One region of the Carnobacterium pleistocenium FTR1 genome, then DNA from elsewhere that is predicted to be linked to it. Evidence: riboswitches for the same ligand, from Rfam matches in the RefSeq annotation. Region 1 holds a riboswitch; the other holds the start of a gene.
What was found. A riboswitch is a leader RNA that binds a small molecule or an ion and turns the genes downstream of it on or off. The one in region 1 is predicted to bind FMN.

Region 1 (3,183 bases):
AAAGTAAGCTTCGAGAATAATATTGAAGATTACTATTACAAGATAACTTTAATACCTTTATTTGATGAAAATCTAGAAAGTGTACGTGGTGTATTAGTATCTATTCAAAACATAACAAAAGAAAAACGACTTGATATTATGAGAAATGACTTTATAAATAATATCTCTCATGAATTGCGAACACCTTTAGTTATGATACAAGGATATAGTGAAGCTATCTTAGATGATGTGGCTGAAACTCAAGAAGAAAAAAAAGAAATGGCCAAAATAATTGGAGAAGAATCCATTAGAATGAATCGTATGGTGAATGAAATGCTCGATAGTTCTAGGATGGAAGCCGGTTTCATCAAGTTGACAAAGATGGATGTTAATTTTGAAGATTTTTTTGAAAACTTATTTACTCGGTTTGCTACTATGTCTGAGAAAAATAATATCCAATTGAATTTGAAAATTGATCCAAATTTAAATTCATATTTTATGGATGAGGATAAAATGAATCAAGTATTTGTAAACTTGATCAATAATGCTATTAGACACACTAGTTTGGTAGAAAAAGAAAGTAAAAAAGTAGAAATTTTGGTTCATTTAGATAAAATTATGGATGAAGTTTTAATTGAAGTAGTCGATAATGGAACTGGAATTTCAGAAGAAGACATTCCTTATGTGTTTGATCGCTTTTACAAAGCGGATAAATCTCGCATGGTTATAAAAGGAAATAAAGTGGGAACAGGCATTGGTTTATCAATCGTAAAAAACATTGTGGAAGCACATAGTGGATTTGTTGAAGTTAAGAGTAAAGTAAATGAACAGACGAGATTTATTATTCATTTACCCTATTTAGATTAATATACTAATTAAAAGTAAGGAATATGTTGATTTTTATTTTCTTATGTTATACAATGAACTTGTTAAAAAAAATATAAAGATTCGTCTTCAGGGGCAGGGTGAGATTCCCGACCGGTGGTATAGTCCACGAGCTAAATAGCATTATTTAGTTGAACTGGTTAAATTCCAGTACCGACAGTAAAGTCTGGATAAAGAAGATGGAGTTTATTTGAATAGGTATCATTGTTCAAGTGCTCTGTTTAGTTATCTATCTGAAGATAACATAGACGAGCATTTTTATATTGTTTTTTATTTGAATAGACTCAGAAATGCCTAGGCTGATGAATCCTTTTAGGAGGATTTTTATGCAAACTAGTAATACAAAAAAAATGGTGGGAATCGCCATGTTGGCTGCTTTTTCAACCATTTTGATTTCATTTGGCTTTCCAATAATTCCAGGAGTTACTTTTCTAAAAGTAGACTTTAGTGACATTCCTGTTTTGGTTGGTATGTTTTTATACGGTCCAGTTGGTGGAATAATGATTGCGTTTATTCGTTCATTGCTTCATTATATCCAAACGGGCGGTGATGCAGGATATCCTATTGGGGATACTGCAAGTTTTATCGCTTCAATCGCGTATACATTACCGATTTATTTGATTATGAAGTCTAAAATTCATGATACAAAAAATATTATTTTTGCAAATGTGATTGGAACTGCATCATTAACAGTCGTTCTATCAGTTGTAAATTATTTCTTATTGCTTCCTTTATATTTAAGATTATTAAACTTTAGTGTAGGACCTATTAGTGATTATCTATTAATGGGTGTTATACCTTTTAATATAATAAAAGGAGCAATAGTAAGTGCTGTATTTATTTTACTATTTGCAAAATTAAAAACTTGGTTATTTCGTAATCAAATGACAAAAGTTAGTTTTAAATAAAAAAGAAACCTAAAAATTAAAATGGACCCTATAGAACGGACACTAAAAAAAGTGCTTTCTATAGGGTCTATTTTTTGGTTCTCCGCCAAACGGTAAGGATGCTTTAAAAAGAAATTTTTTTATGATGTAACGTGTTTGCTTGTGTAGAGCCAGTACACCTGAAATGGTGTTCTAGAAGGTGTTTTAGAAGGTGTTCCAAGAAGCAGACCCAATGTCCACTTTGTCATGACTGTAGTTGCTTGAACTACGTACAAGCATGATCACTGACCATCTTGCGCTTTTTCTCGCCCCAGGTGCCCCTAGCACTTGAGGCTTCAACCACTGGTTAGTAATTTATAGTGCTTAAAGATTCCTTAAAAGCATTCATATAAACTGTCAAATAACCAAGCTAGATAGGAAATTTGTTATTAATATTCTTTTAAATTTAGAAAAGAATTCCCTAAAAACAATTATTTTTGGTATATTAGATTTAATGATAGATATATTCTATTAAAAAAATTTTATATGTAATCAGAATGTGGGTGAATGTCTTGGAACAATCTTTATATAGCCAGTATTTCTGTCTTTCATTATATTCTAAAGATCATCCTGTTAAACCTTCAACGCTATACCATATTTTAACTGGGAAAAGAACGGCCTCGATTTTATTCAAGGCTCATTCTTATCATATGATAAACTTTTTTTCGATTTTTCCTCATTTACAGCGTGGACAATATGATAAAATGATTCAACGTTTTATTGCCAAAGGGTGGATCAATTCAAAAAAAACCAATGAAGATCTTTATCTTTGTGAAAAAGGAAAGAAAGAAGTAGAAAAATATTTTTCGAAACATTTTTATCCAATAAATATAAATCAAATGACCCAAGGAAAACCAACTAAAGAGTTTTGGAAAAAAATCTTATTTTTGACTCAAGTTCTTTCGGAATTACGGTATAAAAATAACTATTATTTGCCCATTGAAAAAGAATGGAACAGGCAACTATGGGTGAAAAATTGGTTGAAAAGGAATTCATTAGAAAAACAAGAACTAGCTGTTTCTTTTGGAAAAGAATGGATTCAACTGCTAAAAGAACTGAATACGATTGATGCAGAGATAATCGTATCACAATTAACAGGTCATGAAAAATTTGGTAAAACCAGTGCTCAATTAGCAGTCAAATATGGAGTTGAACCAATTGAAATAGCCTTTTTACTACAACGTATTGTTATTCAGTTAATGAATAAAGTAAACGATAAAAAAGAAAATTATCCATTATTTTATTTTATTTATCAAGAATGTGTTAGAGATCGATTCAGCAGTCTAAGCCAAAGTACCAAATTAACGGCTCAATATTTGGAAGAAGGACTCTCGATTGAAAAAATTGCTATGAGAAGAAAACTAAAAATCAACACTATTTCAGAACACATTAT
Region 2 (3,183 bases), 560 kb from region 1:
ATTTTTTCCAGCTCTTAAATCAGCTAGCAATTCTTCAATTGTATTGAACATATTTTTCTCCATTCTGGTCTAAAAGAACCCATTTTCTTTTAAAAAGCCTTCCGTTACTTGACTCTCTTGAACAGCATTTTTTGAATTTATTCCTAATAATTTTTCGACATATTTCCCAATCATATCGCATTCAAGATTGACAGTGTCTCCGGTTTGCTTTTGTAGCAGCCCGGTTTCTTCTCCAGTGTGCGGGATGATAGAGACTTGGAAAGACTGCTCATCCACTGTTACGACCGTCAAACTCACCCCATCAATAGCTATAGAGCCTTTTTCAATAATATACCGTAACAATTCAGGACTTGTTTCGACTGTGATCCAAACGGCATTGTCATCACGCCTAAATTCTTTTATCTGCCCCGTCCCATCGATATGCCCACTAACAATATGTCCGCCAAGACGCGTTGCCAAACTTAGTGCTCGTTCCAAATTAACGTGACTTCCGGGAGCTAATTCCCCTATGTTTGTTCTTTTTAAAGATTCGGACATGACATCTGCTTCAAAAAAATCTTTTTCTATTTTTGTTACAGTCAAGCAAATACCGTTTGTCGAGATGCTGTCTCCGATAAGCGTTCCTTGCAACACTTTTTGACCTTTAATTCTAAGAACCGAGGATTTTTCAGCTTGTTTGATTGATTTGATGGTTCCCATTTCTTCAATAATTCCAGTAAACATATCTTACCTCCAATGAACCTATTTTTTCTTATCAATGTAGCCTTCCAAAAACAAGTCTTCTCCGACCATCACAGCCGTCATCCGATGAATTGGAAACGCCTCTTTTAGTGATAGAATACCTGCTCCTTCAACTGCTGTTTTAGCATCTTTTCCTCCGATGATTTTTGGGGCAATATAAGTCTGTACTTTGTCTACGATGTTTTCTTCCAAAGCCGAAAAGTTTAAAGTAGCTCCGCCTTCCAACAAAATACTATCGATACCCCTAGCACCTAATGTTTTCATTAATTCTTGCAAATTTACTCTTCCAGCTTTTTCTTTAGTCACAATAATTTCAATACCCATTTGCTTTAATGTTGCTACTTTTTCTTTGTCGGCTTTGCTAGTTGTAGCAATAATTGTTTGAGCTTCCTCTTGATGAGTCAATATGGTTGAAGCGATTGGGATCCTCAGCTGACTATCCACAACGATTCTAATTGGATTGTTGCTATTGGGCATTCTAGAGGTTAATTGTGGATCATCTTTTAGTACTGTTTCGATTCCTACCATGATTCCAGACAACTCATGTCGCAAAACATGTACTTGTCTTCTAGCGGGTTCACCCGAGATCCATTGAGATTCGCCTGTTACTGTGGCTATTTTCCCATCTAAGGACATGGCATTCTTCATAACCACAAAAGGTTCTTTAGTGACAATGTATTTCATAAAAACTTCGTTCAACTGTTGACTCTCTTTTTCCAGAATACCTGTAACTACTTCAATTCCATTAGCACGAAGCCTTTCAATTCCTTTACCAGCAACTAATGGATTTGGATCGAGCGCTCCTACAACTACTCGTTTAATTTTTTTATCTATTAATAAATCTGAACAGGGAGGTGTTTTCCCAAAATGCGAACAAGGTTCTAGCGTAACATACATCGTTGCGCCGGCCACATCTTCTTCTGCTGACGCAATAGCATTTACCTCCGCATGTGCTTGCCCATATTTCTCGTGATAGCCTTGTCCAATAATTTTCCCAGCTTTTACAATGATAGCTCCAACTAAGGGATTGGGAGCTGTCCAGCCCTTCCCTTTTTTGGCTAAGTCTAGCGCCATTCTCATATATTGTTCATCCACTACTCTCACTCCATCCAAAATAAAAAGAAAGCCCAAAGAGTTTATGCTCAGGGCTTTCGTCATTTTTGTTTGTAAGGCTCAACAAATAAATCCGTGTACACTGTACTCGGCTACTTTTGAACTCTTTAAACTGTGTCTTCGCTTTATCCAGACTATAACTGTCGGCTTCGGAATCTGACCGAATCTGCCTTACGGCTCGTGGGCTTTTACCACCGGTAGGGACTCGCACCCTGCCCTGAAGACTATTTAATTTTTATATTATTACACAAAAAAGCCCTAGAATTTCCATCCAGGGCTTTGACTTATCGTTAAATAAGGCTATTTAATAGATGCTTAATAAACTTAAGATTCCTTTATATCTCAAATAAGACTAAAGTTATCCTCGTTTTTCTGCAATCACTTGTCTTCGCTTTATCCAGACTATACTGTCGGCTTCGGAATCTGACCGAATCTGCCTTGCGGCTCGTGGGCTATACCACCGGTAGGGACTTGCACCCTGCCCTGAAGACTATTTACTTTTATAATGTAAGACTATCTTTAAACACAATGGAAGTCAACAGTTATTTTTTCCTTTACTTCTGCACCGTTTTCAAAAATTACGATTAAATTTTCAATCGATGTCAAATAACTATATATTTAACCAAATATGTGGTACTGTTTATTTAATTAAATAGATAACTAAAACCACTAGGGGAGCTTGTTGCTGAAATGCTATGGCTGAGAGAGGTAAAAACCTGACCCTTAGGACCTGATTTGGCTAAGACCAGCGTAGGAAAAGTGGAATAGATAACGACTAATACAGCAACTTTACTTATGGAAATTGTATTTAAGTTACAGATAATGGAACACCACTTTTTGTCCTTCATGGATATAAAAGTGGTGTTTTTTAGTTATACACTAGTACATGAAAGGAGAACTAAGAATTGAACAATAAAAAAATGGCTCAAACAGCTTTAATCATAGCAATTGGTTATGTTGGCAGTAGCTTAATTGTTATCCCTGTAGGTTTTGTACGCATTTCTCCCTTACAACATATGATGAACTTATTAACCAGTGCCTTATTAGGTCCGGGGTATAGTGTACTGCAAGCCTTTGGTGTATCGTTGTTGCGCAATCTTACCGGAACGGGATCTATCTTAGCATTTCCAGGTAGTATGATTGGGGCTTTATTATCCGGAATATTCTTTTTGTACCGTAGAAAAATTTGGTCATTGGTTTTTGGTGAATTGTTAGGTACTGGAATCATTGGCTCACTCCTCAGTTATCCTATCGCTCGACTTTTCCTTTCTCAAGAAGCGTCGTTATTTGCCTTTCTTCCTGGCTTCTTTATCAGTTCATTGGTAGGAA

Region 2: another riboswitch for FMN. It lies ahead of ribD (bifunctional diaminohydroxyphosphoribosylaminopyrimidine deaminase/5-amino-6-(5-phosphoribosylamino)uracil reductase RibD); the one in region 1 lies ahead of BP17_RS07875 (ECF transporter S component).

Annotation. Positions count from the first base shown of each region.
Region 1 covers NZ_JQLQ01000002.1:1,594,611-1,597,793, reverse strand. Annotated here, with positions in the region: gene BP17_RS07880 (sensor histidine kinase) at 1-846, shown strand, start outside; FMN riboswitch at 926-1,049, shown strand; gene BP17_RS07875 (ECF transporter S component) at 1,191-1,772, shown strand; gene BP17_RS07870 (helix-turn-helix domain-containing protein) at 2,303-3,183, shown strand, end outside.
Region 2 covers NZ_JQLQ01000002.1:2,150,748-2,153,930, forward strand. Annotated here, with positions in the region: gene BP17_RS10560 (bifunctional 3,4-dihydroxy-2-butanone-4-phosphate synthase/GTP cyclohydrolase II) at 1-51, opposite strand, end outside; gene BP17_RS10565 (riboflavin synthase) at 70-723, opposite strand; gene ribD (bifunctional diaminohydroxyphosphoribosylaminopyrimidine deaminase/5-amino-6-(5-phosphoribosylamino)uracil reductase RibD) at 742-1,821, opposite strand; FMN riboswitch at 1,967-2,083, opposite strand; FMN riboswitch at 2,235-2,349, opposite strand; TPP riboswitch at 2,516-2,629, shown strand; gene thiW (energy coupling factor transporter S component ThiW) at 2,760-3,183, shown strand, end outside.